Regions from separate parts of the Streptosporangium sp. NPDC020145 genome, predicted to be linked through region 2. Evidence: riboswitches for the same ligand, from Rfam matches in the RefSeq annotation. Region 2 holds a riboswitch; the other holds the start of a gene.

Region 1 (15,535 bases), on a different contig from region 2:
GTACGCAGCATCTTGTGCGCGTCCCAGGTGAGCGAGTCGGCCAGTTCGACTCCGTCGAGCAGGTGCCGGTACCCCTCGGACAGCAGCGCCGAGGCCCCGTGGGCGCCGTCCACGTGGAACCACAGGCCGTTGGCGGCGCAGAACTCCCCGATCGGCCGCAGGTCGTCGTACAGACCGGTCCCGGTCGCGCAGGCCGCCGCGACCAGCGCCATCGGCCGCCGCCCCGCCCGCCGTACCCGGTCGAGGGCCTCCGGCAGCCGCGCCACGTCGATCCGGCCGAGGGGGTCGGTGTCCAGCGGCACGACGGCCCGCTCGCCCAGTCCGAGGATCGCCGCGGCCCTGGTGAGCGAGTAGTGCGCCGACTCGGGGGCCAGCAGCGCCAGATCACCGGGGACCCCGTCCTCCCACGCCTCGGGCACGGCCGCCGCCCGCGCGGCCAGCAGGGCGGTGAGGTTGGCCAGCGACCCCCCGTGGGTGAGCACGCCCCCGCCCGCCGGGCCGTACCCGGCCTTGTCCAGCATCCAGCGCACGACCTCGAACTCGACGGTCGCCGCCGCCGCGCCCATCTCGTAGACCGCCATCGGGTTGTTGGCGGCGCCGTGCACGAGGTCGGCGAGCGCGGCGGGGAAGTCGGGCGCGGCGATCTGGTGCCCCAGGTGGCCGGGATGGTGGAACCTGGTCCCCTCGTCGAGGTAGACCGCCAGGAACTCGGCGTACGTCTCCGGCGTCATCCCGCCCTCGCGTATCCACCGCGCCAGCCCGAGCCGCTCGGCCAGTTCCCCCCGCGGACGCCGCCCGACGACCGGGGACAACCCCCGCTGACTGCCGTCCACGTAGGCCGCCAACCGCTCGACGGTCACACCCGCGGCGCCCACGAACTCCTCAACGTTCCAGATCACACCGGGGATACTGAAGGATTTCCCCGCGAATCTCCACTTTCGCCATGGTCAACGCGGCTCAGCCCAGGGCCGCCGCTTCCGTGGAGGCCGTACGCGTCCCTCGACCCGGCCAGGCCCTGCCGACGCCCCTACGATCGGGGGCGTGCGAATCGATCTGTTCACGATCGTGGTGGACGACTACGACCCGGCCATCGAGTTCTTCGTCGGGGTGCTCGGGTTCGAGCTGGCCGAGGACTCGCCGTCCCTGACGAACGACGGCCGCAGGAAGCGGTGGGTCGTCGTCCGCCCGCCGGGCGCGGAGACGGGCGTCCTCCTCGCCCGCGCGGACGGAGACCACCAGGCGACGGCCGTCGGGAACCAGGTGGCGGGACGGGTGGGCTTCTTCCTGCGGGTCGACGACTTCGACGCCGCCTACCGGCGGATGACGGCCGCCGGTGTCGAGTTCGTCACCGCACCGCGCGCTGAGCCGTACGGCCGGTTCGCCGTCTTCCTCGACATCGCGGGCAACCGCTGGGACCTGCTCGGCCCCAGACCCTAGAAGGGCCCGGGACCGGCAGGCCCGCCCGGGCGGCCGAAACGTCGACTCCGGACCCTGGGGAGCTCCGGACCCTAGGAGCAGGTGCTCCGGGGCGGGGAGCAGTGCCCGACCTCGGGGTAGCGGGCGGAGGGCCCGTCCAGCAGGGGTCGTGACCTGCCACGCAGGTGCCGGTCGAGGAAGGCGAGGACGTAGTCCCGGGTGATCTTCATGGAGCGGTCACCCGACAGCTCGCCCTCGTGCGGGACGCCGAGCTGGTCGGCCAGCGAGATGAGGTCGGTGAAGGAGGAGTGCTGGGCCCCGGCCACGGTGAGCCAGCGCTTCCAGCCGGTCATGAGCCCCCAGTCGCGGTCCCACGCCGGGCTCCCGCCTCCCGGGGTGTGTTCCGGCGAGGCCAGGAACATGAACGGCCGCGCGATCCCCTCCGGCGGGATCGGGGCGTAGGTGGTGCCGTCCATGTCGATCCCGGCCCTCACCCGGCCGTCCTTCAGCATCGCCGCCAGGGAGCTCGCGCCGCCCAGTGAGTGACCCGCCATCGCGATCCTGCCGGGGTCGATCAGGGAGGCGCCCGCCCACTTCGGACGGGGACCGGTCAGTTCGTCGAGCACGAAGGAGACGTCGGCCGCCCGTACGGCCACGGCCTTCTCCCCGAAGCCCTTCTCGTGGTCGACCTCGCACGCGACACAGGTGGCGAGCCGCCCGTCGGGGAAGCTCGTGCCCCGGCTCTCGTAGGTGTGGTCGATCCCGGCCACCACGTATCCCCGGCTCGCCAGCTCCTCGGCCAGGCCCGTGAGGGTCTTGCGCGACCTGATGAAGCCCGGGGAGAGCACCACCAGCGGTGACCCGTGCCTACGCCCCACCGGCCGGGCCCCGAGGACGGCGCTGGTCCGCGTCTCGGCGAGGACACCGGGCGGCAGGTCGGTGAGCCCCTCCCCCTTGAGCAGCGCCTCCGACTCCTGCGGCGTCATGTACGGCGCCCGCCGTCCGTGCCTCGGCGCCGCCGGGTACCACAGGGAGACCATCAGCTCCCTGACCTTCACGGACGGAACCCACGGGTCGGGCCGGGAGGTGTCCTTCAGGTAGAGGGAGACGGTGCCGACCGGATGCGGCCCGGTCGGCGCGGGCAGCCGCGCCGCCGTGACCGGAACGTCCCCGGTTCCGGTCACGGCGGGCTCCGGAGTCGTGCCGGGGCCGGAAGCCTTGGAGTTCCCGGACGCCGGATCGCCGGAACCTGAGGGCGCCGGGGTGGCGCTCGACCCGGTGCCGGAACCCGGTGCGGCGGCCGCCGGAGGAGCGCCGTCGCCGAGGGTGGCGGGCACCGGAGCGCCGCCGGAGGCGGAGGCCGGGGTCAGCGGGACGAGAAGGGCCAGCAGGCCGGCGGCGACGGCCAGGCCACCCCGTACGGCCCGCCCTCCCGTCCCCGGTGCCCGCCCTAAGGTGCCCCGCCTGGGTTCGTTGTCCATGTGATGTCCGTCCTTCCCCGTCGGTACGGCCGCCCTGTCAGGACGGCCGGATGACGGAAAGGTAGGCGCCACCGGTTCCCCCGCGCGTCGGCCATCACACCGATATTGGATACGCCCAGAAAACGACCGATTTCCCCCGTCGTCCGCGCGGTGTACTTCCCGGGAAGGTAAGCCTGGTCTTCCCGGCGGATGTGGGGGCCGGGTGGTGGAGGTCACAATGGGCGGGTGGTGGCAGAAGGACGACGATCATGGAAACGGTACGCGCTTGAGGTACTGCGACCGGCGGGAGAGCCCGTCACACCGTCACGTCGGTCGATCGTCGTCGACGTGCTGCTGGCGGTCGCGCTGACCGCCCTCGCGGTGATCGCGGCGGTGAACCTCCCCGGTGGGAACCGTGACGACCACGGCGGCCCGCAGCCCCTGGTCGGGGTTCTGCGGCTGCGTCCCGACGGGCTGGGCAGCGGCACCCTGACCGTCATGCCACCCACCAGCGAGATCTACGACGAGGACGCCTGGTCCTGGGACTACGAGCCTCCGGTGGTCCTGGTGGTGCTGACGGCGCTGCCGCTGGCGTTGCGGCGCCGCTTTCCGCTGGCCGTCTTCTGGACGGTGCTGACCGCCGCGCTGGTCACCTACGCGGGGGCGACCTGGATCACCGTGCTGGCCTGCGCCGTCGCGGCCTACAGCGCCGTCGCGCACAGCCGTAACCGGGTGGCCGCGGTGGCCGGTCTGCTGCTGGCCGCCGTACTGGCCGGGGCCGCCTTCGAGGGCGTCGCCCCACGGTTGCCCGGCTGGTTCGGCCCCTCGGTCCTGCTGCTGGGGGCCGGGATCGTCGCGAGCCTCGTCCATGTCTGGCGGCAGCGGCTCAGGGCGAGCAGACGCAGGATCGAGGAGCTGCGCCAGGCCCAGGAGGAGACCACCCGCAGGGCCGTCGAGGCCGAACGCGCCCGCATCGCCGGAGAACTCCACGACGTCGTGACCCACAATGTGAGCGTGATGGTGATCCAGGCCGGTGCCGCGCGCAAGGTGATGGCGGCCGATCCCGGAATGTCCCGGGAGGCCATGCTCGCGATCGAGGCGAGCGGCAGGACCGCCCTGGCCGAGCTGCGGCACGTCATGGGCCTGCTCGCGGGGCCCGCCGGGGGACGCTACGCCGACCCCGGTGAGGGTCTCGAACCGCAGCCGGGCCTCGACCGGCTGGACACCCTGGTCGAACGGGTCCGCGCCGCGGGGACGCCGGTGGACGTCACGCTGTCGTCGCCTCCCGGGCCGCTGCCCCCCGGGATCGACCTGGCCGCCTACCGCGTCGTCCAGGAGGCCCTGACCAACACGATCAAGCACGCCTCCGGCGCGGCGGCGTCCGTCGTGATCGGCCACGACGGCGACTGGCTGAGGATCGAGGTCACCGACACCGGAGCCGCACGTCCGGCCCTCTCCAGGACCGGCGACGGCCGGGGCCTGATCGGCCTGCGTGAACGGCTGGCCCTGTACGGCGGAAGCCTGGAGGCGGGCCCTCGGGGCCGTGGCTACCGTCTCGTCGCCCGCCTGCCCAGGACGACCTCGTGAACCGGCCCCCCGAGTGGGCCGTCGACCGGCCGCCGCGTGTCGTCATCGCCGACGACCAGGCTCTGGTCCGCACCGGTTTCCGGATGATCCTCACCGCCGACGGCGCCGAGGTCGTCGGCGAGGCCGCCGACGGGGCCGAGGCGATCGAGGCCGTACGGCGGACCAGCCCCGACGTGGTGCTCATGGACATCCGGATGCCGCAGATGGACGGCCTTGAGGCCACCCGGCGGCTCATGGCCGAGGAGTCCCAGGAGACCCGGGTGATCATCCTGACGACCTACGACCTCGACCACTACGTCTACGCGGCCCTCGCTGCGGGGGCCAGCGGCTTCCTGCTCAAGGACGTCACCCCGGAGCACCTGGTCGCGGCCGTACGGCTGGTGCGCACCGGGGACGCCCTGCTCGCGCCGTCCATCACCCGCCGCCTGGTCGAGCGTTTCGCCCGCCGGGAGGAGGCGGGGACCGACACCCCGCACCGTGACCTGTCCGAGCTGACGCCACGGGAGCTTGAGGTGCTGCGCCTGCTCGCCACCGGGCTGAGCAACGCCGAACTCGCCGAGCGGCTCACCCTCAGCACGACGACGGTCAAGACGCACGTCGCGCGCATCCTGTCCAAGCTGGGGCTGCGTGACCGGGTCCAGGCCGTCGTGCTGGCCTACGAGACCGGCCTGATCTCCCCCGGCGGCCACGCCTGACCTCCGGCCCGAGGGGTACGCAGGGGTGAGCCTTCGAGGGTACGGCGGCGCGAGCCGGGGAAGGGCGCCGCCGTACCGGCTCCGGTCCGGCCCCGCGACGACGGCGGGGCCGGACCAGGTCACGCGGCGTGCCGGTGGATGGTGATGATCGTCTGGGTGCCCTCCCCGTCCACGACGTCGAAGACCCGTGGCGTTTCCGGCGAGACGGTGTCAGCGAGGATCCGCCTCGGGTGTTCGATGCCGTGGCGGAGCACGACCGGGTAACGCGGATCACGTCCCCCGACGCCCACGGAGAAGATGTCGTCCTTGTCGTCGTACTCGATGTAGGCCAGGGGGAGCTTCTCCGCCTGGTAGAGGTCACCGGCCGAGGCGTCCAGCACCTCGATGGTCACGTCCGAGCCCTCGTACTGTCTCGTCAGGCCGTCCAAGAACGGGCGCCACTCCTCGCGCGGCACCTCGGGTCGTTCCTGAGCCATCTGCCAGCCCCTCTCGTCGGAAACGACAACCGCCTCTGTCCATGCTCGTCGGCTCCCGGCCGCGCCACATCCCACGAACGGACGGGTCTACTCCTCGCCCGGGGGTGAGGGCATGGGGAGGTAGACCTTGCCGCCCTCCTTGCGGAACTCCTCGGCCTTGGCCCGCATCCCCGCCTCGATGGCCTCGGTGTCGGTCAGGCCGTTGCGTTCGGCGTAGGCCCGCACGTCCTGGGTGATCCGCATGGAGCAGAAGTGCGGACCGCACATGGAGCAGAAGTGCGCGGTCTTCGCCGGGGCGGCGGGCATGGTCTCGTCGTGGAAGGAGCGGGCGGTCTCCGGGTCGAGGGAGAGGTTGAACTGGTCCTCCCACCGGAACTCGAAACGGGCCTGTGACAGCGCGTCGTCCCAGGCCTGCGCCCCGGGGTGGCCCTTGGCCAGGTCCGCGGCGTGGGCCGCGATCTTGTAGGCGATCACCCCGGCCTTGACGTCGTCACGGTCCGGCAGGCCCAGGTGCTCCTTCGGGGTGACGTAGCACAGCATCGCCGTGCCGTACCAGCCGATCATCGCCGCGCCGATGGCCGAGGTGATGTGGTCGTAGCCCGGCGCGATGTCCGTGGTCAGCGGCCCCAGCGTGTAGAAGGGGGCCTCCGAGCACAGCTCCATCTGCAGGTCGACGTTCTCCTTGATCTTGTGCATGGGCACGTGGCCCGGCCCCTCGATCATGACCTGGCAGTCGTGTTCCCAGGCGACGTGGGTCAGCTCCCCCAGGGTGCGCAGCTCGGCGAACTGCGCCTCGTCGTTGGCGTCGTAGATCGAGCCGGGCCGCAGCCCGTCGCCGAGGGAGAAGGTCACGTCGTAGGCGGCGAGGATCTCGCACAGCTCCGCGAAGTTGGTGTAGATGAAGTTCTCCGCGTGGTGGGCCAGGCACCAGGCCGCCAGGATCGAGCCGCCCCGGGAGACGATGCCCGTCTTGCGGTTGGCGGTCAGCGGCACATAGGCCAGCCGTACCCCCGCGTGCACGGTCATGTAGTCGACGCCCTGCTCGCACTGCTCGATCACCGTCTCGCGGAAGACCTCCCACGACAGGGCCTCCGGTTTGCCGCCGACCTTCTCCAGCGCCTGGTAGATCGGCACCGTGCCGACCGGCACCGGGGAGTTGCGCAGGATCCACTCGCGGGTCTCGTGGATCCGTTTCCCGGTGGACAGGTCCATGATCGTGTCGGCCCCCCAGCGGGTGGCCCAGCGCATCTTCTCCACCTCCTCCTCGATCGAGGAGGAGACGGCCGAGTTGCCGATGTTGGCGTTGACCTTCACCAGGAAGTTCCGGCCGATGATCATCGGCTCGCTCTCCGGGTGATTGACGTTCACCGGCAGTACGGCCCGGCCTCTGGCGATCTCGTCGCGGACGAACTCCGCGGCCACGCCCTCGCGCAGCGCGACGAACTCCATCTCCGGTGTGATCTCCCCGCGTCTGGCGCGGGCCAGCTGCGTGTGCCGTACCGGCTTGGGCAGCGTTCCGCCGCAGGACTCCGTCCCGCCGCAGGCGAGCGTCTCCCTGGTCCGCCGCCAGGCCGACCTGAGCGGCGGCAGGCCCTTGGCCGGGTCGGCGTCGTACTCCGGATCGGTGTACGGACCCGAGGTGTCGTACAGGACGACGGAGGACCCGTCGGTCAGCGGCACCTCGCGCATCGGCACGCGGATGTCCGGCCGCGAACCGGTGAGGTAGATCTTCCTTGCGTTCTGGACATTCTGGGCAGCCTTCTGGACATTCTTGGCAGGTGGCACCATAGGACAACTTCTCCCTACGCCGGCATTACCCGGTCAGGTTCAGCGGTCGGCAGCGGCGGTAGCTGCCCTCTCAGCCCGGTTGCCCCGAGCTCCCGCGTTGGCATACGTGCCGAACTGAGATGATCTCAGTTCGCGCCCCAATGATGCCCCATTCACCCCTTTGGAGCTACCTTCTGGCCTCTTGTGGCTATTTTTAGCGACACGGTACGGGCTGCCTTGGGTACGGCGTGCGGGTGAGGCCCCTGACCGGATCGGTCCGCAGGCCGACCAGGTGATGCCTTCAGCCCGGACCCCCGCGTCGCCAGGCTGAGGGCATGACCGGCGCTCTCATCGTCATCGACGTCCAGAACTCCTTCCTCCAGCTCCCCGACTGGCGGTACACCTCACGACCCGACATCGTCCCCCAGGTCAACCGCCTCGCCACGGCCGCCAGGGCCGCCGGGGACACGGTCGTGTGGGTCCTCGGCTCACGCCCCGGATCGGGCTCCGTCTTCGACCCGGCCCGGGGGTTCGTCCGTCTGATGGACGGCGTCGAGCCCCTTCCCGGGGAGCCGGTCCTCACCAAGACCGCGCACAACGCCTTCACCACCACCAACCTCCAGCAGTACCTCACCCAGCGCGGCATCAGGAAGCTGACCATCTGCGGAATCCGTACCGAGCAGTGCTGCGAGACCACCACCCGCATAGCCTCCGACCTGGGCTTCGAGGTCGACTTCGCCATCGACGCCACCGCGACCACACCGATCCCGCACCGCACCGCCCCGGACGACCTGTCCTTCGCCGAACTCGTACGGCACCCGCGCACACTCGGCGTCGACGAGATCATCGCCCGCACCGAATACGCTCTGTCGGGCCGTTTCGCCACCATCAGAACCGTGGACCAGCTCACCGGAAACTAGGAGGTGCCGGTCATGCCGAGGGTCGTCTTCCTGCTCATCCCGCAGGTGCACCTCCTCGACGTGGCCGGGCCCGCCCAGGTCTTCTCCACCGCCGACGACCTCGGGCACCCGTACACGCTCACCTACGTCGCCGAGGACGACGAGGTCGCCACCGTCCAGGGGCTACCCCTGCGGGCGGAGACCGACTGGCCGGCCCTGACGCCCGACGATCTGGTCATCGTGCCGGGCTGGCGCGGCCCGACCCGCCCCGCGAGTCAGAAAACCCTGCGCCACCTGCGCGAACACCACGCGTCCGGCGGTACGGTCGCCAGCGTGTGCGCGGGCGCCGACGCGCTGGGCCGCGCCGGGCTGCTCGACGGCCGCCGCTGTACGACCCACCACGCCGTCCAGGACGAACTCGCCCGCCTCCACCCCCGGACGACGGTCGTCAGGGACACGCTGTACGTCGAGGACGACCGGATCGTCACCTCGGCGGGCGTGGCCAGCGGAACCGACATGGCACTGCACCTGGTGACCACCCGGCACGGGCCGTACGTCGCGGGGCAGGTGGCCCGCGCCATGCTCGTCCACACCCACCGCGACGGTACGGCGGAGCAGGTCAGCCCGCTGTTGCGCCGTCGCTCGCACGTGGACGAGACGGTCCACCGCGTCCAGGACCTGATCGAGGTCCGGTTCACCGAACGGCTGCCGCTGAGCCTGCTGGCCGAGGCCGCCGGATGCAGCGAACGGACCGTGACCCGGCTGTTCAGCAGGGCGACCGGACTCACCCCCCTGGCCTACCAGACCGCCCTGCGCCTGGAACGCGCCGAACACCTCCTCGGTCGCGGAGCCACCGTCGAGACCGCCGCCCGCGCCGTGGGCTTCGCCGACGCCCGCATGCTCCGGAGGCTACGCGCCCGTACGACGCCCTCGGCGGGCCGCCGAAGCGTGGGGTTCCGCCGCTGATCCCGTCCCGGCGTGTACACCCACCTGGACAGGACTCGATCAGCGAGACCAGGCGTCGCCAGGGACACGATAGAGAACGCGCGACGCCGCGAACCACTCCCGGTCGAGGAACCGGCCCGTGATCCGCCCCGCCAGGATGAGGTAGTACTCCACCTGCTCCCGGAATCCGGCGCCGTCCAGGTCCAGATCCAGCGCGTGATCCCGGAACGCCTCCTCGCCCACCCTGCCCATGTGCTCCCCGTCGTGGTAGTAGACCATCCCCTCGTCGGCGAGCTCATACAGGCCGGCCATGTGCCAGTGGGCGAGAACGCCCCTTCCTCCCGTGCTCGCTTCTTCGGACAACGTGAAACCCCTGTTCATGGTGACCGCGACAGACCAGCCCGGGGAGTGCGTCCCGATCCAGACCAGAGTCTCCTGCCCGTCGTTCTCAATCAGGTCGAACGCGGTATCGAGATCGCAGGGAACTCCAGAGCCCGGATCCACCCGGAAACGCTCCGCGGCTTCACCGATTTCCTCCGTGTCGATCCAGGCCACATCGAAGCGGCTGTTCAGAAGATGCTCCTCCAGAAGATCCCACTGGCTCTCCGCAGGCATCGCTCGCGACAGGCTCAACAGACAGATCCTTCTAGAGGCCCTTTTACTGGAGGCGGACGGCCGCCTCCATCCGCAGATGTTCGGCTGCGCGACCTGCGCGTCGCCTGGGTCCATTGTGCCCGGCTGTCAGGACTCCAGCTCGATGCGTTCGAAGATGTCGGCGTCGGTCTGGCGCTGCCATTCGGGGAGGTCGTCCCAGTCGGCGACGTAGGACGGCTTGGGGTCGGGGATGTGCTTGTGGATCTGGGCGATCCAGCAGAGGGCCACGAAGCGCCCCTTCTGCTCACGGGTGAGCTTGCCGGTGTTCCCGTCGCTGACCCTGATGAACTCGGCCACCTGCCCGTAGACCGCCGCGGCGGCCTCCCGCTCCCACTCGGGGGTCTGGTCCCACGGGGTGACGTAACCGGGCTTGGGCTCACCGGGAAAGTGCTTCAGAACACCGGCGATCCAGGCCTCCCGAAAAACACGACCGTTCTCAGCCGTGGCACTCATCGAGAACTCCTCTCGTTCAGACGGAACCGGACAACCAGGTGTCCTTCCAGAGCGCACTGCGTCGTCACACGACAACAGGTCGTGCCAAGCGGACCCGTACGGCGGTGTTGCTCACACGGCCAGGCCTTCTTGGTTCTGACCACGATGGGAATGGCGGTCAGACCGCTCGCGCGGTGTGCAACTCCTCCTGGAAGTGGCGCACCTGCGGTTGTCTCGGCCACTGTCTCATCAGGGTGTCGGCGAGTTGGTCGAGTTCGGCCATGACGTGTTCGGAGGAAGATCTGCGTGCGTCGGCCAGGGCACCAAGTCCCGCGAAGGCCGCGGCGTCCGGTTCCCTGGCGGCGGCGTGGGCGGCGCCCAGCCGGGTCAGGTAGACGGCGCGGTCTCTGCGGTGAGCGGCCGGCATGGTGGTGATCTTGCTTTGCAGGATGGTGATCGCCCGTCCGGGTTCGCCCGCGTCCACGTAGCAGGTGGCCCGCTGCATGTCGGCGAAGTCGCCGGTGAAGAACCTCAGGTAGGGCGGGTCGGTCTCGGAGCGTCCCGTGGTTATCAGCTCGGTCGCCTCGTCGAGCTGGGCGGCGGCCACCGTGCCGGTGAGCGCGTGCCCACGCGCCTCGTAGGCCTGCGCGACACCGCGCAGGACCGGCGGGATCCTCCAGGAGGCGTTGCGGGCGGCCGTGGTGAGGTCGATCACCCGGGCGTGGTCGCCCTTGTCGAGAGCCAGGCTCGCCGAGCGGATCATCATGTAGGCGGCCATGGAGGTGTCTCCTGCTTCCATGGCCCAGGTGGCGGCGCGGTTGGCCCACTGCTGGCAGCCGTTCAGGTCCGCGCTCTCGCGCAGGAGCCAGCTGATGTGCTCGGCGTACTCGCTTTGGATCCGCCGCAGTTCCTTCCGTGCGACACCGGGGACCTCCTGGCGGGCCTTTTCGATGCCGCGTAGCTCCCGCTGAAGCACGGAGAGGTGCGCGGCCGGAGGTAGAAGGTGGTGACCCGCCTGATGGGCGTTCAGGACATGCCGGTAGTACGTCGTGCCGGTGGCCGTCAATGGTTCGGCTGAAGCAGCGCCGGGGACCAGGGCCGCCAGTCCGCCCGCGGCCAGTAGTTCGGTGAATTCACGACGGGAAAGTTTCACGGCGACAGTCCCTTCGCCGGTCGGGACATCAAAAGTGATGACCGTGGCGTCATCGGCTTTTCCAGGGTAGCCGTCGCTTTCCACTATCGACAGGACGTCGGCCAGTAGTTCCCCGATTTCCGGGGGCGGCAGTGGCAGCTTCCGGTGCGGGCCGAGAAGAAGGTCGTCGATCAGGCACCTGTACAGGCTCGCCAGCCGTACCAGGTCCTCGTAGGAGGGCGGCCGGGCGGAGGCGGACGACTCGGAGCCGGGGCCCTGCCAGCACTCCCAGTAGGAGATCTGTTTGAAGGTCTTGGGAGGGTCGCTGGGCCATTTCCTGTTGTACAGCTCGGCCACCTCGGCCTGGGTGAGGCCGGTGGCGTGCCGGAAGGCCATCAGCGGAGTAACGCCGAACCGTTCGGCTATCACCGCCGCGATCTGCCGGGTCGGAGCTCCTTACTGTCGTCAACCTCGGTAGCGACGGCCCAGGACCGTACGGACGTCAAGGGTCATGCCAGCAGGCTCCGCTTCCGTAGTGCGATGAGTGCTCACTCGAAGTCCGTTCGTCGCACCTTATTGGTTAAAGGGATAATCCGGGTGATCGCGCACGGCCATCGATTGGTTTCCAGAAAAACCAATGGTGAACCCTTCACACGGGAACCACCTCACGCCATAACCTGAAATTGCGACATCGTGAGGAAGGTGCAGTGCCTTGAGTGACGTCAGCACGACAGTCGGACAACGTCTGCAAGCCAACCGCCTCAACCGTGGCTATACCCAAGCCGAACTCGCGCGCCGTGCGGGTGTCAGCGTGGATCTGATCTCGATGCTGGAACGCGACGTGCGTGAGTCCATGTCGTGGGTGTCGATGGTGAAGCTGGCGCGAGCCCTTGACATCGACCCGGGGGTCATCGCCGGGAAATCCTCGCGGCTGGACCGCGTTCCGGGGGCTTCGGCGCTGGCGGTGCGGGACGCGGTCATCAGTCCCGACCTGTTTGAGCTTCATCCTGATCATGACGGTGAGCCGACGTCCCTGGCGGAACTCTGGCGGCTGATCGAAAGGGCGTACGGTGCCTACTTCGGTGGCGAGTTCGGGGTTCTCGCCGCCGAGCTGCCAGGGTTGATCAACGAATGTCGCCTGCTTGAGGCTACGGACCCGGCGGCGGCCGCTCCGCTGTCTCACGCCTGGCAACTCGCCGGGTCGGTCCTGGTACACACCGGCCGTGACGACGCGGCGGCCATCGCCGCCGAACGCGCGATCCAGGCGGCTCGGGCGGGAAGCGACGAGTGGCGCCTGGCCACCCAGTACGGGGTCTACTGCTGGGTGATGCTGCACCAAGGCCGGGCGGACGAGTCGGAGCGCCTCGCCATGCGTGCGGCCGACGCCGTGGAGCCTTCGATGTCGAGGGCGGCGCCGGAGCAGATCGCCGTCTGGGGAGGCCTCGTCCTCCAGGCCGCCGTCGCGCGCGGAAGCGTCGGCGATGTGGACGGCGCGGAGGACTATCTCAGGATGGCGGCGGCGGCAGCGGCCCGGCTGGGAGCCGACCGGCATGACTACTGGACGTCGTTCGGGCCCACACATGTCGCGATCCAGACCACCCACATCATGACCGCCGCGCATCGGCCCGACCGGGCGCTGAAAGCCTCTCGGATGGTGAACCCGCAGGGTTTGTTCAAGGTCCAGTACGGGCGTCATCTGTTGGATGTGAGCCGGGCATTTCTGGAGCGACGCCGTACCGACGAGGCCGAGGAGGCCGCCGCGCGGGCGCTGGACCTGTCCGCTGAATGGTTCCGCCATCAGGCGGTCGCGGAAACCCTTGTGCATGATCTTGTAGAGCGCAAAACTCGCCTTAATGCTAGATTGCGCATTTTGCTCCAAGGGGTCGAACACAACTGACCTACGGTCCGTACATCATGTACGACGCCTTTTCCCCTCGCCATGAATCCCTACATGGCGTCCCTGGGTAGAAACGAATCGGCCCCCTAGTCTCAGCGCATGGGCTTTCGCGAAAACAGCTCGCTGCACTATTGGGGCGAGGAGGACGAAGAGCATCTGATCCGGCTCCGCGAGCGGTTTCCCGACTGGCGGATCTGGTACGGCCAGGACGAGAAGCGTAAAACATCCGGCTGGTACGCCATACGGCCCCTTCCATCCGAAGAGGGTTCCCCTCGGGAGATCGAAGCCGAAACGGCCCTCGCACTCACCCGGCTCTTGGAGAAGGAAGACACCACGTCGCCGTAGCGAACCGTGTGATTCGCCGCACCGAATTTCCGTTCGGCTTCCGTTTTCTGACGAACCGAGGTTGGGGGCGCATTGCGATTCGCGGCATTCCCTATCCATTTCTTTCAGCACAAGAATCGAACAGTGGAGGTCGGTCCTGTGCACGATGGCAAGTCCGAGCCGACGGCGATCCCGGGGTGGCGGCTGATCATCAGTGATGCCGGGCGGTTCTGGGCCGTTCGCAACCGTGCCTTTCCGCGTACGGCGTTGCGGGCCGGGGCGGAGCCGGCGGTGGACGCCGACACCTTCGAGGAGGTCCGGGAGGCCGTGGCCAAGCAGGAGGAGAAGGCCCGGGGCGCCGTTGAGGGGGTGCCTTCGTGACGGGGCGTCATCGGGACGGCCTGCCGTACGCGCCGGTGTATCGGCGGGTGTGGGACGGCCCGGCCCGCGCTGAGGCTGAACGGATCAACCAGTCGTGGGCGGACTGGACCGTCCTCTACAGCCTGGGACATCGCCGCTTCTACGCGATGGCGGGTTGGGACAACCCTCGGCCGGTGGTCGTCGAGGACATCACCGGTGAGGGGTTGGAGGAGCGGATGCGGGAGGCGGAGATGATCCGGGCGATCCGGCCCTCCCCGATGCCGGTTCGCGCGGAGGTTTCCCTCAGGCGGGGTGAACCTTCCGGGGTGGCGGTCGTTGAGGAGACGGCGTCCACCGGTGGTCGGCGTTCACCGGACGGGAGGGCGGCATGATGCTCCCGTCCTGGGCACCTCGGCAAGTTTCTGAGTTTTCCGATCGAGCCTGTAACTCCGTGCAAGCGGCTCATCCGGACTGGCTGGTCTTTCACAGCTCGCGGTCCGGGCTGTGGAGCGCCTATCGGAGTGTCCTGTCCGGCAGGCCGTACCCCGGGGCGGTGCTGTTGGTGCGGGCCGAGTCCGCCGAGGAACTGGACCGTAAGTTGAGCGCCCAGGTGTCTCCGGCGGTGCCGCCGAGCATCCAGGCCGTCGCCGTCGCCCGCGCCCTACGGGCTCGAACCGCCCGGGGCTCCCGGGCCGTCATGCCGGGTCGGTCCACGACGTTGCGCAGACTTCTGCGCTCCTGAAGCCGGTACGGCGGGCGTGGACGTCATCCCACCCGTCTCGCGCCGTACCCCATGAACGTGCGGCTCAGGTGGGAGGGACCTGGGCCGCACACGCTCGCGAGACGGCTCCCATGCGCGTTGGGGAAGGGGAACCGTCTGGCGCACCGGCCCCGCGTATGTGGGGCCGGTCCTCCTCCAGGGTGCCCGGCCCGTGCTCCCCGGCTCCGGGCCGGGCACCCGCCCTCGCGTCACCGCTCCACTCGACCCGGACGATCAGAAGTCCCGGCCCGGACGATCGGGAGTCCCGGCCGGGTGAAGGCTCCGGCCTCATGGCCCGGATGAACGAAGACGCCTGGACCTCACGGTTCGAGTGATCGGAAACCCCACCCGAACGATGACGGGCCGAGCGAAACCCGCCTCCTCACCAGGACGACCATGACCGACGACGAGCGACGACTGATCGACCTGCTGATCAGCGCCCACCCCGGCTGGCGGTACGAATACCTCCACCTGCCTGGCCTGCCCCGGTGGTGGGCCATCCGCTACGAACCACTGCGCCTTCACCAGCGCGAAGCAGGGGCCCGCGACATGCTCGGCCGTACGTCCCTGCGCCGCCTCGCCAGGGCCCTGGCCCGGCATGACGAGATCCTCCACCGAAGCCGCCACTGAAGGAGAGCCCTCCATGTCCCCACTCAAGGCCGTCGCCCCGGACGGCACCTTCGCCACCGGACCGGACACCACCGAACGGCTTCTCACCCCCGGCGAGGTGG
Region 2 (15,535 bases):
TGCCCGCGACGACGGCGAGCCTGCCGGGACGGCGGCGCAACTCCCAGGCGGGGCCGAGGGCGACGAGCCCGGCGTTCAGCTTCACCCCGATCCCCACCCCGAGCAGCAGCCCGGAGCCCGCCCCCCTGGCCATCAGGGCGGCGACCATGCAGGCCACGGCCAGGGTGTCCACGTGCGTCCCGGCGCCCAGGTGGTAGATCATCAGCGGGTTCGCCGCCCACAGCAGCGCCGCCCTGGCCCGCAGGGCCGGGTCGGCCCGGGTGAAACGGTCGAGCAGCGACGCCGTACCCGCGAAGGCCATGGCGTTGACCAGCGCCATCACGAAGACGGTCAGCCGGACCGACTCTCCCCCCACCAGGCTCGCCAACGCCTGTACGGCCGTCGCCACCGGCCCGTAGACGCTGGTCACGCCCGTCCACTCCTCGACCGCGCCGAGCACCGGATCGGCGGGCAGCGCCGAGGGAGCCGTCTCGTAAGGGTTGTGGCCGAGCGTGGCCAACCGGCCATAGGCGGCGTAGTTGAGATGGTCGGCCGACCCGGAGGGCGGCAGGAAGGCCAGCAACGCGACGACGGCACAGCCAAGCCCGGCCAGCAGGCGCGGATCAGGCCGCCACCTGGCCCGCAGGGCACCCGCGAGACCGACGCCCCCGAGCAGGATCGCCGCCGCCGCCAGACCGATCACCAGGTGGGCCTCAGGCCGCACCCCCAGCGAGTACGGCAGCTGCCAGGCGGGCCCGGCCAGTTCGGGGACCATGACGGAGGGACCGAGCAGCCCGATCAGGACCGTCAGCCCGGCCGAGAGTCCGAGCGCGACGAACGCGGCGACGTCGAGCGCCCGCGGCGTGCCCCGCGCGGCAACCCGCGTGTCGCCGGCCACGGTCACGTCCTGGGTCACCCGCAAATTCCAGCACACCCGGGGTGGTGCCCAGGCCGGGAGGCTATCCCCGGACCAGAAGCGCCCAGGCGACGTCGCGGAACTGTTTCGCCCGGTGGAGCTGCGCCTTCCAGTCGGTGCCGGTGGCCCGGTGCGACATCTCGACCTCGACCTCCCGCACCCGGAAGCCCTTGCGGACCAGGTCGATCGTCAGCGCCGTCTCGACGCCGAACCCCCCGGCCAGTGGGCGGGCGGCCTCGAAGGCGGCCCTGGTCAGGCAGCGCTGCCCGTTGAGCGGCTGGGTCGGCGTCCAACCGGTCGCGCGCTCGATGCCCCGCCGCGCCAGGTTCACCACGAACCCGTGGCCGCCGAGCTTCACCCGGGTGACGAAGACGGCGATGGTCATGTCCGCCTCGCCCGCCGTGACCGGTTTGATCAGCGGTTCGGCCTCGCGGGCCGTCTCCCCCAGGTCCGCGTCGAGGAAGAGCAGGTGGCGGGGGGACTCACCGTCGAGCAGTCGTACGGCCTCCGCTCCGCTCTCCATGGCGGCGGCCTTGCCGCGGTTTCGGCTGTGCCGGATGACCCGGGCTCCTGCGGCCTTCGCCACCCGGCCTGTCTGGTCGGCCGAGCCGTCGTCCACGACCATGACGAGGTCGACACCGGCCAGTTCCAGTGCCGCGGTCACGGTCGCGCCGATCCGGTCGGCCTCGTCCTTGGCCGGGATGATCACCGCTGTCCCGGTCATGCTTGTCGCTTCGCCGAAAGCAGCTTCTCGGGCATCGCCTCGTACACGGTGAAGACCGAGTCGAGGCCGGTGACCTGGAGGATCTTACGGACGGCCGGACGCGGCGCGGCCAGTTCCAGGGTGCCGCCGCGTTCGCGCAGCCGTTTGAGCGCCGACAGCAGCACGTTCATCCCGGTGGAGTCGCAGAACTCCACACCCGACATGTCGATGACCACGTGGGTGGCCGGGCTCTCCTGGAGCAGCCGAGTGAACTCGGCCTGCAGGCCAGGCGCGGTATACAGGTCGATTTCGCCGATTATGGCCATGACGGTGTGCCCGTCATGTGATCGAGTTGAGACTTTTAGCTCCACAGCGGGCACACTAGCGGCGCGAAGGCCACCGGTCACGTTTCCGCCACGCGTCCCGAGTCGTCGGCCCTTTGTCCCCCGTTTAGGCCTCACGAAAACTCTGGGTGCGCAAAACTTGACGCACAGCTACACCGGCTTGGCCGGAAAGAAGGAGAGACCCGAGAGCCTCCAGACCGTCCCGCGCTACGTCAGTGGCGGCCGTTGAGTAGAAACGGGCCCGAAAGCATCGATGAACACCGACCTTTCTGAAGATCCGCAACGGCAACGTCTTCGCGAGCACCTGGAGGCCATGGTCACCCGCACCGAGAAGGCGACCTCGTGGCACGACGCCGCCCACTCTCTGCGTGTCCTGGTGAACCGTGAGGGATACGTCCCGATCAGAACCCGTCTGGCGAGCGCGGACCTCGACTTCCTCGAAGGCGCGCGCGAGGAGCTGCTCGGCTTCGCGACGCTGGGCATCAGGCTGCTCGACCTGCACCAGCCACGCGACGCGGGCGGCATCACCAGCGACGCCGCCAATCCGATCCTGCGTTGTCGCAGCTGTATGTGGCGGTGGCCGTGTCCCACGTTCCGCGCCATCGCCGAGTCCTTCGACAGCCCGAGGACGCCGGTCTCCTACCAGCGTGTCGAGCCCGACCGCCGAGGCCTGCTGCCGATCGAGCTCGACCCGGACGACGCGCCCCCGGGAGGCGTCCATCCCTACGCCGCGGACTGACCGCACCGAGGATCACTACGGGGCGGACGGCTCGTAGCGGTAGCCGACCCCCCAGACCGTGACGATGCGCCGCGGCGCGGTCGGGTCCTCCTCCACCTTCTCCCTGAGTCTGCGCACGTGCACGGTCACCGTCGAGGAGTCGCCGAAGGACCACCCCCAGACCTGGTCGAGCAGGGCCGAACGGCTGAAGGCCTGGCGGGGGTGACGCATCAGATGGGTCAGAAGGTCGAACTCGCGGGTGGTCAGTGTGATCTCCCGGCCGCCGCGCCGTACCTCGCGGGTGCCGACGTCCGCCGTCAGGTCGCCGTCCCCGAGCACGCCGGTGCCCGAGGGGGCGGTGGCGCCACGGGCCCGGCCCAGCACGGAGCGCACCCGCAGGGCCAGTTCCCTCGGGCTGAAGGGCTTGGTGACGTAGTCGTCGGCGCCGATCTCAAGGCCGACGACCCGGTCGATCTCCTCACCGAGAGCGGTCAGCATGATCACGGGGACGGGCCGGCGTTCCCTGAGCCTCCTGCACACCTGGAGGCCGTCCGTCCCGGATGGCGCCAGGTCGAGAACGAGCAGGTCGGGCGGGTCGGCCAGGGCGAGTCTCAGCGCCTCGGCGCCGTCGTCGACGCACTCGACCCGGTGGCCGTCGCGTTCCAGGTAGCGGGCCACGACCTCGGCGATCGCCGGGTCGTCCTCGACCACCAGAATCCGCGCGCTCATGGTTACACCGTAGGCCCGTTCCTCATGATCGCCACCCTCCGTCACCGTCCTGTAAGAACGAGATCGTTATGGTTTCCCACGCCCGCCAGGCCGTCGTGGAACATACGGTTGCTGGCATGGTTCGTACCGTCCTGGGCGTCGTGGGCGCCCTTCTCGCGATCTACGTGGTCCTCGGGATCGTCATTCCCGCCGTGTTCGGACTGCTCAAGTTCGTCTTCGTGCTCGGCGTCGTGGCCCTCATCGTGGTCGCCGCGGTCACGATCGTGAGCAAGATGTCCAAGTGACCCTCCTGCTCGCCTGGCTTCTCGACGGTGGCGGCGGCTCCGTGACGGCGGCCGCCGTCATCGGCCTGGGCGTGCTTCTGCTCGCCTGGGCCCTGCGCGGGGTGCCCACCGCCGCCAAGACAGGCGGGCACTTCGCCCTCTCCGCGCGGGAGAGGGCGGGACGACTCGTGTTCGTCCGCCAGCGTGACCCCGACCGGGCCGGACGATCCCGGCCAAGAGCACCGTCAGCGGGCCCGGCGCCCGCGTAACACAACAGACGTCCCGAAGCGCGGGCGCCTTCTGTGCTGTCTTCCATCCCTGTCAAAGGGCAGTCAGAAGGGCTCTGTTCATGTTCGACTCCGTCATCGGGTTCACCGCCGACCTCATCACCCTCCTCGCCCAGCCGCTGGGCTCGGCCGCCCTGGCCATCGTCGTCTTCACCGTCTGTGTGAGGCTGCTGCTCCTGCCGTTCGGCGTCATGCAGGCCAGAGGTGCCCGGGCCCAGGCCGCGCTGGCGCCGAAGCTCGCCAAGCTGCGGGAACGGCACGCGAAGGACCCGGCACGGCTGTACCGGGAGACGACCGCCCTGTACGCCGAGGAGGGGGTGTCACCGTTCGGCGGCTTCCTTCCCGGGCTGGCGCAGCTGCCGGTCCTCATGGTCGTCTACCGGGTCTTCATCTCCTCCACGATCGCGGGCCACGCGAACGCGCTGCTCACCCACGGGCTGTTCGGCGTGCAGCTCGGGCAGCACTTCGCGGGCGTGGTCTCCGGGTTCGGGCTGATCAGCGGGCCGACGCTGGTGTTCGCCTGCCTCTTCCTGCTGTTGCTGGCCGTCGCCGCGGTCACCTCACGGCGGATGAGGTCGGCGACGGTCCCGCAGGGTCCCGGCTCCGGGGTGCTGCGCCGGGTGCTGCCGCTGCTGCCGTTCCTGACGGTCCTGGGCGCGGCCGTGCTCCCGCTCGCGGCGGGGATCTATCTACTGGTCACGACCGCGTGGGCCGCCGCCGAGCGGGCGGTGCTGTACCGCTCCGTGCCCGCGGGGGTGTGATCCGTCAGCCGTCACCCAGTGTGACGAGGAGGGCCGGGTGCCGGTGAGGTAGGCGCCGGCTGCAAAGGAATGGCCGGTCGTGCCCCGCCTCATTGTCCGGTGAGTCGTTCCGGTGAGGCGGGACGCGCCCTACCCGCATTCGCGCAACGCGGGCTGGGGGACGGAGACCTTTCCGTTACCGACGGTGTCGGCGGCGGTGACGACCGCCCAGACCGTGGTGATCTCCCCTTCGTGCCTGACCCCCCAGCTGGTGGCCAGATATTCGACGATGCCGAGCCCCCGGCCCCCCAGAGAGGAGAGTGTCGGACGCCCCGCCCGCGGCTCCGTGGCGGCCCCTCCGTCACTCACCGCTACCTCCACGTGCTCGTCGGCCCAGCGCCATGCCACTCTGATCTGACCGGACGGCAACGGATGAGCATGCCTGAGCGCGTTGCTCAGCAGCTCGCTGACCACGAGGACCGCGTCATCTATAGCGGTCTCGTAGACCCCCCATTCCTGCAGGTCAGAGCAGAGGCGTTGGCGTGCGACAGCGACGCTGGACGGTGCATACGGCAACAGAACGACGCTCGACGCACTCACCTCCCCGTATCCCTGTTCCCCCTGAGGAACCACACCCCAGTACGACCGAAATGCCCCGTTAGATGGTCTTAGAAACCGGGAGGCAATTACAGCTTGTACACATTCGACAATAGATCAGCTCATCCGTTACCGGCTTGTTACCGGAACGGCGTGTCGGTCAGGTAAGGGCGCTGGGCGTGTCGGCAATGCGAAGCGCCAGCCGCATTCGGGTGCCCCCTCCCGGCCTGGAGTGGGCGGAGACCTCTCCTCCCTGGGCGCGGGCGAGACTGCGGACGATGTACAGCCCGAGGCCGACCCCGCCGAACCGGCGACGGTCTCCCGTGTCTCCCTGGACGAAGCGATCGAAGATCCGCTCCCGGCTCGTGGGCGTTATGCCCACACCCTCGTCGTCCACTACCACCACCACCCAGTCACCGTCGGCCCAAGCCTCGACCCTGATCAGGCCACCGTCCGGTGAATATTTGAACGCGTTCTCCAACAGCTGGCCCAGCACGATATCGGTGGCGATGGCGTCCCCGGACACCGGGGGCAGGTTTTCTTGGACAATCACCTCAACCCTATGCACATCAGACAGATCAGGCAGACCGAGTGTCGCCGCCACGATCAGTCTGCCGAGGTCGATTCCCTCGATCTTCAGGGGCAGTTCGCCCGCCCCCGCCCGCGAGCCGAGCAGCAGGTTGTCCATCAGCTTGCCGAGGGAACGCGCCCGCTCGGCGATGATGCGCACCGCGGAACGGCGCTCCTCGTCGGTCATGCCGTCCCAGCGGGCGGCGAGGGTCCCGGCGAAGCCCTGCACCACGGTGATCGGGGTACGCAGCTCGTGGCTGGTCGTGGCCAGGAAGAGATCCTTGGCCTCCTCAAGCTCCTTGGCCCTGGTGACGTCGCGGAAGTCGACCACGACCTCCCCCGTCTCGACGATCTCCGCGCTGAGCACGTCGAGCCAGATGCCCGAGGGAAGCTGGAGGGTGAGCTTGTCCCCCGGCCCCGGCAGCTCGAACGGCGGCGGCCCCCCGAGCACGTCCAGCGCGTCGAACCCGGTCAGCTCGGCCGCCGCTGGATTCCACTGGACGATCTTTCCCTGCCCGTCGAGTACGGCGATGCCGTCGGCGCTGGCGTCGAACACCGCCCGCTGGTGGGCGCGCTGCCGTACGGCCTCCTGGTAGGCCATCGCGTTGCCGACGGCGATGCCCGCGTGCCCGGCCAGCAGTTCGAGCAGCTCCAGCTCGACGTGCCCCGCCTTGTGCTTGGCGAACAGGGCGTACAGCGCGCCGTACGGCCTGCCGCCCGCCATGGCCAGGCCGAGGGCGATCGTGTGCAGACCGGGCAGCTGCGACCAGATCAGCTCGTCGAGGCGGCCCTGGTCGCCCGTCTCCAGCATCACGGTCCTGCCGGTGCGCAGCAGCTTGCCGACCAGGCTGGTGCGCATGTGCGCGGTCGAGTCACGCAGCGACTCGGGCAGCCGGTGGCTGGCCACCAGCCGAAGCCTGTCGCCCTCGATGAGCACGAACCCGCCCGCGTCGGCCCCGGTCAGCTCGGTGAGACTGGCCGCGATCCGGTCGAGTACGGCGGGCAGCTCCCGCTCGGCGTTGATGTCGGCGACCACGTCGGTGAGCCTGCGCACGAGCCTGGCCCTGCGGACCGCCCGTTCCTGGGCGCTCTCGTCGTCCTGGACCAGGTGGTAGACGCTGACGTACCCCAGCAACGCGCCCGCCTCGGAGCGCAGCGCGCTGATGTCGAGCCGTAGGTCGAGCAGGCTGCCGTCCCTGCGGAAGCGCTTGGTGCGCAGCGAGACCTGGCCGCCGGTGCGCACCCGTTCGAGCACCGCGTTGTGCTCGGCCGTCAGCTCCCCCGGCACCAGCGGGGGCCTGCGTCCGAGGACCTCTCCGGCCGGCCAGCCGAAGAGACGTTCCGCGGCCGGATTCCACGCCAGGACCGTCTGGTCGCGGTCCAGAACGACTATCGCATTCGGGGCACTGGCGACGATCGCGCGGCCGACGCCCTCGTCGCTTTCGGCCCTGTCGTCACCCACAGAACCATAGTGCCGCGTCAACTGGCCTGATCTTGGCACTTCGTCCGCATGTGCTGACACTCGTTGCGACGATCCGTCCGATACGCTGCGGTGACCACACGCCTGGACACGGAAGGGTGGGGCCATGGCATCCGGGTCAGCCAGCGATCTCGACGCCCTGCTGCGGGTGACCTCGTCCACCTATGTGGGCGCCACCCACCCGGACATCGCGTTCGGCACCATCGAGGTCCCCGTAGGACGGCTGACGCTCGCGGCGACACATCGGGGCGTCGTCGCGTGCAGCTACGAGGACGAGAACGTCGTCTTCGAACGTGTCAGCAGGGAGGTCGGCTCCTTCATCGGCCCCGATCCCCGCAGGCTCGACCCGGTCCGCAGAGAGCTCGACGCCTACTTCTCCGGCAGGCTCCGCGCCTTCACGGTCACCGTGGACCTCCAGCTCGCGACCTCCTTCGCCAGGACCGTGCTGCAGATGATGCTGGCCGTGCCGTACGGGACGGTGACGACCTACCGGGAGATCGCCGAGCGGATCGGCAGGCCGAGGGCGCTGCGCGCGGTCGGCAACGCGCTGGGCAGCAACCCGGTCTGCGTGATCGTGCCGTGCCACCGGGTCGTCGAGAGCGAGGCCGTCCTCGGCGGCTACGCCGGAGGCGCGACCGCCAAGGAACGACTCCTACGGGTGGAGAGTACCGCCCGCCTCTAGGCCCTCCGGGCACGAAAGGGCAGGTCAGGTACGGCGGCGCCGCCTCAGGGCGAGAAGGCGCGGCGCCCCGATCGCCAGGGTGATCAGTCCGGAGACCAGGAAGGCGCCGAGGGCGGCGCTCATCCAGGGCTGGGGGGTGAACCCGACCGCCCGCTTGGCACCGTCCCAGATCGCCGCCCACCAGGAGACCTGCGAGGGCGCCGCGAGCATCCACCACGTGACGAAGCCCAGTACCCACGGCAGGACCATGACCAGGCGGGAGGGCGCGTTCTCTGAGATGTCCCAGTTCCTGCCCCTGCCGAGCAGGAAGTAGTCGACCGCCAGCACACCGAACATCGGCACGAACACCGCGCCGATGATGCTCAGGAAGGCGCCGTAGGAGTTGACGTCCACGACCAGGGCGATGGCCGTGGTCAGCACGCCGACGGCCACGGAGAAGACGCGGCGGTCGATCCTCGGCATCAGGTTCTGCAGCGACATCGCGGTCGAGTAGACGTTCGCGAACGACTGGTCGGTCTCACGCAGCACGAGGATGCCGAAGAACAGCGCGCCCAGCGGGGCCGCGACGAACGGCTCGAACACCGCGGTCTGGTTCTCCTGGACCACGGCGTGCCCGGCGAGCGCGACCGCGTAGACGCCGACGGCCAGACACGCGACCTGGGCGACGGTGTAGCCGCCGACGATGCCGGTGAAGGCGGCCCGGCTCGACCGTGAGTGCCTGGCGTAGTCCGCCGCGACCGGCACCCAGGAGACCGAGAGGGCGACCACGAAGTCGACCGCGGCCGCGAAGGCGTCCCAGGAGCCGCCGCTCTGCGCGGGAGTCTCACGCAGGAAGACCACCGCGAACCAGACGACCGAGACGACCACACCGATCGTGACGAACCGCCTGAGCAGCCTGATGGCTCCCAACGGGTAGATGGTCAGCGCCATCGTCAGCGCCCCTGCCGCGACCACCCAGACCGCGTAGGGGACCGAAGGCCCGAAGATCGCCTGGGCGCCCATCGCGACGACCCACAGCTCGAACGCCCCCCAGCCGATCATCTGGACGACGTTGAGCACGGTCGGCACGTAGGAGAGCCGTACTCCGAACAGCCCACGCAGCAGTACCATCGCGGGCTGCCCCGTCTGCACCCCGGGAACCGCGGCCAGGCCGACCATCGCGGTGCCGATGAGGCTGCCGACCAGGGCCGCCAGCAGCGCGGCGCCGAAGGTGAGCGGGTTGTCGCCGCCCAACGGGTTGATCAGGACGAGCGCGAAGGAGAAGCCGAGCAGGCTGACGCCCAGGTTGGCCCAGAACGCTCCCTGGTCGAGCATGCCGAGGGTCTTCGGAGGTGCCTGGTCGAGGGTGAGGGGGGCCTCGGCATGCTTGGAATTGATGACGTCAGACGTCATGACGCGCTCCCTACGCCGGCATTACCCGGACAGGTTCATGCGGTCGGCGACAGCCGTAGTCGCCCTCTCAGCCTGGTTGCCCCAAGCTCCCGCGTTTGCTTACGTGCCGAACCGGGATCAGCCCAGTTCGCGCCCCCATGATGCACTATTAGTCCGCTTCCGGCTACTTCCCCCCTGGGGAGGGAGTCGGCACGGGGTGCGTCCGCGGACGTCCGCGAGAGTACAGCCACGTTCGCTGCGGTAGCCGTACCGCACGGTCAACGACCTGCCGAAACGTACGGCCAACCTCGCACGCCGAGCCAGCCGACCGAAGGATGGCGAAGACCATCCCCGCGTGCGCGGGGAGCACTGAACGTAGACGGACGAGAGACCATCCCGCACGGGACCATCCCCGCGTGCGCGGGGAGCACATCGCTGGCCCGTGCCGAGGAATCCTGCCGTGGGGACCATCCCCGCGGGCGCGCGTTACCCGGGAAACAATGCCGCGTCAGGCGTCAGACACCCCCTACGGCGGCTTCTCCGGCCCTTCGGAGGGACTGCGGGGAGGAGCTGGGGCCGCTTCGTGCGAACAGCAGAAACGGCAGGCCCGTGAACAGGCTGAGGCGCTGGCCGGCGAACGCCGTGAACGCCAGGTCCTGCACACGGGCAACGGCGGCGTGAACGCCCCGGTGAACAGCCGGAAGCCCTTGGCCGGTGGGTTGGCCCCTCAGCAGCTGTACGGCTTGAAGAGGTAGCCGTACCCGGATGGCTTCATTCGGCCAGGCGCGCCCCGACGACGCCGTCACTCGCCGACTCGGCCGCCGTCTGGACTCCGGACCGCAGGACCGGCAGCCCGGCCTGCAGCCGGTTCAGGAACTCGTCGACGTCCAGGCAGCGGTCCTCCGCGTCGACGACCTCGGGCACGAACGCCTCGACGATGCTGTCCCCGACGGCGAAGTCGGCGTCCTCGTCATCGTCGTAATTGTTCACCCAGCGCCCGCCTGGGGCGTACACGTCCATGGCGTGGTCGTAGTCGATCACCCAAGGGGTGTCGACGGTCCCGGTCCGCAAAGAGCCGTGGTTGTACCAGCCGTAGACCAGGTGGGTGAAGGCGCCGTCGTGGATGTAGATCTCCGCTTCGCCGCCCTCCAGGGTCTCGGCCTGGGTGTGACCGCCGACGTACAGGCCGGGCCGGTCCTCATAGAGCGCGATCGGGCCGTTGACCTTCAGATCGCCGGTGACCACGATCAACTCGACGTCGCCGTCGTGCAGTTCGTTGACGGCGTTCAGGAAATCCCCGTCGAGGGTGAGGTCGCCGTCGAAGAACAGCACCTCGTCGTAGCCGGGCGACGCCCCCGCGCCCTCGAACACAGCGGACAATGCGCCGCCCAGGCGGGTATCGGCATCGGCGTAGGACAGGGACGCGGGGATCGCGGATATCGGCACGGGGAAGATCGTAGGTCCGTGTACTGACAGTCCAGCACGCGCGACAGGCTTCTGGAACACGGCTGGTACGCCCCCTTGCCCAACTGTGCAGCTGCCTGGCGATTCGCCCAAGGTCGGCCAGCGCCCTTGTACTGGGAAACGGGTGTCGGCTCGACCCCTGGCCGCATGTGCGATCGGTAGAGCGGTCCGAAGAGATGGTCGATCCCGTGGCAGATGAGTCGAGCTGTCGGCCCCTCGATTCCCCGATGATCGACCTCGATGCGGAATGGACGCGCACCATGCCCCGGACATCGAAGCAGTTCAAGCAGCCTTCGCGCCGCTCACCAGTCTCGGCCTCGTGCGTCCCCTCCTGGTTGCCCCGAGCTCCGGCGTTTGCTTACGCGCCGAACCGGGATCACCCCAGTTCGCGCCCCCATGATGCGTCTTTGCCCGCTTCCGGCTATTTCCCCCTGGTGGGTGGTATGCCGGTGGAGTTCACCGGCGGCCGTACCGCACAGCCGACGATCTGCCGGAACGCCTCGTTCGCGCGCACGCTCCTGAGGCGCTCAGCGCGCCCCTGGTTCGGTCGGCAGGCGCACGACGGCGACCCCGGCCTGGGACTCGCCGAACCCCCAGCCCGCGACGAGGGAGCAGTCGGCCGCTTCCAGGACATCGGTCCACGGCCAGTGGTCGGTGCCGTAGTAGAAGCCGCCCCTGCTGCGCGCGTCACGCTCGGAGAGACAGAGCATGCGGAGATGGTCGCGAAGCGCGGGGTGCGTGACCGCGCTCAGTCTCTCCTCCCAGGGCTCCTCGGCGGACATGTCGTGGATCGGCACCAGGTGCTCGGGGCCGCGTTCGGTGAACGTGGCGGCCCTCATCGCGTCGGGGAGAGTGCCGTCGGTGGCGACGCGCAGCAGCACGGTCAGCCAGCCGTTCAGCCTCTCGGACTCCTCGCCGGTCAGGTCGACGCCGTGACGGCCCAGGAGCGGTCCCAATTCCGCGCCGTACACCAGCGCCTCACCGGCCTCGTCGATCGACGAGACGGTCCGCAGGTCGGCGACGAAGGCGTCGTCGAACGGCCGGGAGCCCTTGTACCCGTCGGCACCCCACGGCCCCGTCCCCGCCAGGAGGTCGGCGTCGAAGCGGAACAGCGACTCACCCAGGTCGAACCGCCATGTCCAGGGGGAGAAGGGATACTCTCCGTCCGAATCAGGAAGGTACCTCGGCTCCCGGCCCGACAACCCCCCAGGGGTGGCCCAGGGACTCGGGAACAGGAACTCGTCGAGGGAGTCCGAGGCGTAGTACACCCCGTATCCGGCGGCGGGGTCGACGGTCGGCTCCCCGCCGAGCAGTATCTCGAAGGCCCCGGTCAGCGCGGCACTCCACCCGTCGGGGTCGGTCTCGGATGTCACGGTGCATACTCCTCTGGCACTTCGCGGGACGCCGTCGCCGGGTTAAACCAGTTGCTTCGTGGCGCGATGGGTTGTTTCACTGGCTCCGAGCAGATTAGGGGGGATGTTAATGCCCGCGGGCACCGAGGACGCCGTCGCGCGCCCTCGATCGGGTCGACGTCCCCACCGGAGGCTCCGGCGGGGGTGAGCCCGCGTGGGTCACGACGGCACAGTCAGCCGACTCGTCACCCACTTTCGTCTGGAGCTCCTCCATTGCCACGCCATCGCGCCCGCATCACCTCCTTCCGTTGCGTCAACTGCCGCCTCGACGTGCCCACCGACGCGCCGGGAACCGCGCACCGCAACCACTGCCCCACCTGCCTGTGGTCCAGGCACCTGGACAACAACCCGGGCGACAGGGCCGCCGACTGCGCCTCGGGCATGGCCCCGATCGCCATCCACGCACGCCAGGACGGCGAGTGGGCGATCATCCATCGCTGTACGGCGTGCGGCACGCTCAACGCCAACCGCGTCGCCGGTGACGACAACCCGCTCACCCTGATGAGACTGGCCGTCGCCCCACTGGCCCGCCCGCCCTTCCCGCTGGACTACTTCGCCCAGCTCTGAGGCAGCCCGGAACGGGCGCGGACCACCGGAATCCCCGGCCCGCGCCCGTCACGGAGCCTCATGCCTTCGAAAGGCCCACGGAGAAGCCGAGGTCAGAGGTAGTGGAACTCGGGATGGGGGTGCATCAGGAAGTCGTGGTGGGAGATGTTCCAGGCGTAGGCGCCGACCATGGCGAACTCCACCACGTCCCCTGGCTCCAGGGCGATCGGCACGTTCTCGGCCAGTTGGTCCTTGGGGGTGCACAGCTGGCCGGAGATCGTGATCGGTTCGCCGGGAGTGCCCGGGATGACGGGCTGGCTGTGTCCCTTGGTCGCGGGGGTGCGGATGTGGTGGGTACCGCCCGCGACGACGGCGAACAGGCGGCCGTGGACCCGCTTGACGTCGATGACCCGGGTGACGTACCGCCCGCAGTACACCGAGACCGACCGGCCGGGCTCGATCCTGAGCGTCTCACCGGAGCGACGCAGACCGGCCAGGCCCTTGCCGTAGGCAGCCCAGTCGAAGCGGGCATCGGGATCGGCGTAGGAGACGGCCATGCCGCCCCCGAGGTTGATCTCGGTCACGCCCAGGGAGCGGGCGTGGTCGAGGACCCGCTCGTTGACCTGGAGCATGCGTTCGGCGTCCAGGCCGCTGGCCAGGTGCGCGTGGACACCGCGAAGCCGTACCGCCTCCTGCCGGTCGAGCAGTTCCAGGCAGGTGGTGACGCCGTCGGGGTCCATGCCGAAGGGGGTCGCGCCGCCGCCCATGGCCAGGGCCACGTCGCCGAGTGAGACGGCGAGGTTGACCCGGAGCATGATGTCGGCCTCCCGGCCGGTGGCGATCAGACGGCGCAGTTCGCCGGGCCCCTCAACGTGCAGCCGGGCCACTCCGGCGTCCAGGGCGGCGGCCAGTTCGGCGTCGGTCTTGCCGGGCCCGCCGAAGGCGATCGGGACCTCGGGGAGGACGCCGAGCACGTGCGCCAGCTCACCGCCCGAGGCGACCTCGACGCCGTCCACGTGCCGGGCCAGCACCCGCAGCAGTTCGGGGTCGGGGTTGGCCTTGGCCGCGTAGTACAGCTCGACGTCACCCAGCGCGTCCCGGATGGCCGCGGCGTGCTCGTCCAGCGCGGCCAGGTCGTAGACGAAGGCGGGCAGCCGCCCGGCTTCCGCGAGTTCGTGAGCCCGTACGGTCACGGCGTCCATGGGGTCTCCGATCGGCCCGTCGGCGGCGATGTCGTCGTTGACCGAAGCGTAGGACCGTACGGCCGACGGCACGATCGGACGAGGGCGGAAGGGTTGCGCGGGGGGCGGGCCCGCGCCGGGAGAGGGTCGCGCTGACGATCACCTGAGAGGTCCTGAGGATGCTCGGTGACGTTCGGAAAGCGCTTTCGAGAAGGGGCCGTGGAGGGTTTTCAGCGCGGCCTTCGCTGTTTCTCGGTCAGGCGACGAACGGGTCGGCGCCGCTTTCGCTGATCATGGGACGGCCGGCGAAGCTCCAGGACTGCATCCCACCGCCGACGTTGATCGCCTCCCTGCCGATGTGGTTGAGCCAGGCCGCCGCGTGCGCCGAACGGCCGCCGACCCTGCACACCACGTAGACGGGCGCGTCGTGTGGAACCTCCTCAACCCTGGCCTGCAACTCACCCAGCGGGATGTGGACGGCCGTCGGGGCGTGCCCCGCCTGCCACTCGTCAAGCTCACGCACGTCAAGCAGGAACGCGTCATCCGGCACGGCCTGCGCCTCGATCTCAGGAACACTCATGCACCCATTGTTCCAAGTCCTCCGACCGATGTGGCGCAAAGTGCCCCAGCAGCCCCCGAGTCGTCCACAAGCGGCCACCATTCGACTGCATAGCGCTACCGTTGACGAACTAGACAACCTGGTTTACCTTCTATCCAAGAAAAGACAACGAGGTTTACCAATGGAGGAACCATGACCGTCGCGACCCTGGCCGACGCCCCCGCCTTCGCCAACGGAGACACCACCACGCGCTCGCTGGCCGTACCCTCACGAGGCTCGTCCGAGCTGGCCGTCTGGGCCTTCGACATGAATCCCGGCGCCTCGGGGCCCGAGCACACCGTCGACCGTGAGGAGGTGTTCGTCGTCCACTCGGGACGGGTCGTGGGCGTTCTCGGCGGCGTCGAGCACGTGGCCGAGGCGGGAGACGCGCTGATCGTCTCCCCGAACACCCCGTTCGCGCTGCGCAACGCCTCTCAGACCGAGCGGGCGACCGGCACCGTGTGCACCTCGGCCGGGATCACCGCCTCCCTCAACGGGCAGACCATCCTGCCCCCGTGGGCCCAGTGATCACTTGAGCAGGCGTGACATCCGGCGGTCGGCCAGCGGTTTGCCGCCCGTCTGACAGGTCGGGCAGTACTGCAGGGAGGAGTCGGCGAAGGAGACCTCCCGGATCGTGTCGCCGCACTCCGCACAGGGCTCACCGGTCCTGCCGTGGACCCGCAGGCCGGACTTCTTCTCGGCCTTGAGGTCCTTGGCCGCCAGGCCCCTGGCCCGGTCGAGCGCGGTGCGCAGGGTCGTGACGATGGCCTCGTGGAGAGCGGTGACCTGCTCCTCCGTCAGGCTCCCCGCGACCTTGAAGGGAGAGGTCCGCGCCGCGTGCAGGACCTCGTCGGAGTAGGCGTTGCCGATGCCCGCGATCACCTTCTGGTCGCGGAGCAGGCCCTTGATCTGGGCGCGGCTGCCGTTCAGGATGCCGCCGAGGACCTCGGCGGTG

What was found. Region 2 has a riboswitch for thiamine pyrophosphate ahead of ABZ463_RS39830 (cytosine permease). Riboswitches for the same ligand answer to the same signal wherever they lie in the genome.
Region 1: another riboswitch for thiamine pyrophosphate. It lies ahead of thiC (phosphomethylpyrimidine synthase ThiC); the one in region 2 lies ahead of ABZ463_RS39830 (cytosine permease).

Annotation. Positions count from the first base shown of each region.
Region 1 is NZ_JBEXZT010000002.1:442,247-457,781, forward strand. Features, by position in the region: gene ABZ463_RS04625 (pyridoxal-dependent decarboxylase) at 1-899, opposite strand, end outside; gene ABZ463_RS04630 (VOC family protein) at 1,042-1,437, shown strand; gene ABZ463_RS04635 (alpha/beta hydrolase) at 1,509-2,897, opposite strand; gene ABZ463_RS04640 (histidine kinase) at 3,123-4,463, shown strand; gene ABZ463_RS04645 (response regulator transcription factor) at 4,460-5,158, shown strand; gene ABZ463_RS04650 (DUF5335 family protein) at 5,278-5,634, opposite strand; gene thiC (phosphomethylpyrimidine synthase ThiC) at 5,722-7,422, opposite strand; TPP riboswitch at 7,417-7,528, opposite strand; gene ABZ463_RS04660 (isochorismatase family protein) at 7,737-8,321, shown strand; gene ABZ463_RS04665 (DJ-1/PfpI family protein) at 8,334-9,266, shown strand; gene ABZ463_RS04670 (hypothetical protein) at 9,306-9,878, opposite strand; gene ABZ463_RS04675 (hypothetical protein) at 9,987-10,352, opposite strand; gene ABZ463_RS04680 (hypothetical protein) at 10,510-11,859, opposite strand; gene ABZ463_RS04685 (helix-turn-helix domain-containing protein) at 12,176-13,360, shown strand; gene ABZ463_RS04690 (hypothetical protein) at 13,460-13,705, shown strand; gene ABZ463_RS04695 (hypothetical protein) at 13,844-14,065, shown strand; gene ABZ463_RS04700 (hypothetical protein) at 14,062-14,436, shown strand; gene ABZ463_RS04705 (hypothetical protein) at 14,496-14,786, shown strand; gene ABZ463_RS04710 (hypothetical protein) at 15,201-15,434, shown strand; gene ABZ463_RS04715 (BldC family transcriptional regulator) at 15,448-15,535, shown strand, end outside.
Region 2 is NZ_JBEXZT010000046.1:1,988-17,522, reverse strand. Features, by position in the region: gene ABZ463_RS39885 (hypothetical protein) at 1-895, opposite strand, end outside; gene ABZ463_RS39880 (glycosyltransferase family 2 protein) at 939-1,619, opposite strand; gene ABZ463_RS39875 (STAS domain-containing protein) at 1,616-1,969, opposite strand; gene ABZ463_RS39870 (hypothetical protein) at 2,196-2,681, shown strand; gene ABZ463_RS39865 (response regulator transcription factor) at 2,697-3,389, opposite strand; gene ABZ463_RS39860 (hypothetical protein) at 3,506-3,673, shown strand; gene ABZ463_RS39855 (DUF6412 domain-containing protein) at 3,670-3,921, shown strand; gene yidC (membrane protein insertase YidC) at 4,002-4,700, shown strand; gene ABZ463_RS39845 (ATP-binding protein) at 4,830-5,279, opposite strand; gene ABZ463_RS39840 (PAS domain S-box protein) at 5,437-7,308, opposite strand; gene ABZ463_RS39835 (methylated-DNA--[protein]-cysteine S-methyltransferase) at 7,433-8,008, shown strand; gene ABZ463_RS39830 (cytosine permease) at 8,033-9,400, opposite strand; TPP riboswitch at 9,391-9,503, opposite strand; gene ABZ463_RS39825 (hypothetical protein) at 10,151-10,825, opposite strand; gene ABZ463_RS39820 (hypothetical protein) at 11,371-12,216, opposite strand; gene ABZ463_RS39815 (RNHCP domain-containing protein) at 12,469-12,822, shown strand; gene ABZ463_RS39810 (alanine racemase) at 12,915-14,075, opposite strand; gene ABZ463_RS39805 (rhodanese-like domain-containing protein) at 14,239-14,562, opposite strand; gene ABZ463_RS39800 (cupin domain-containing protein) at 14,734-15,108, shown strand; gene ABZ463_RS39795 (DNA-formamidopyrimidine glycosylase family protein) at 15,109-15,535, opposite strand, start outside.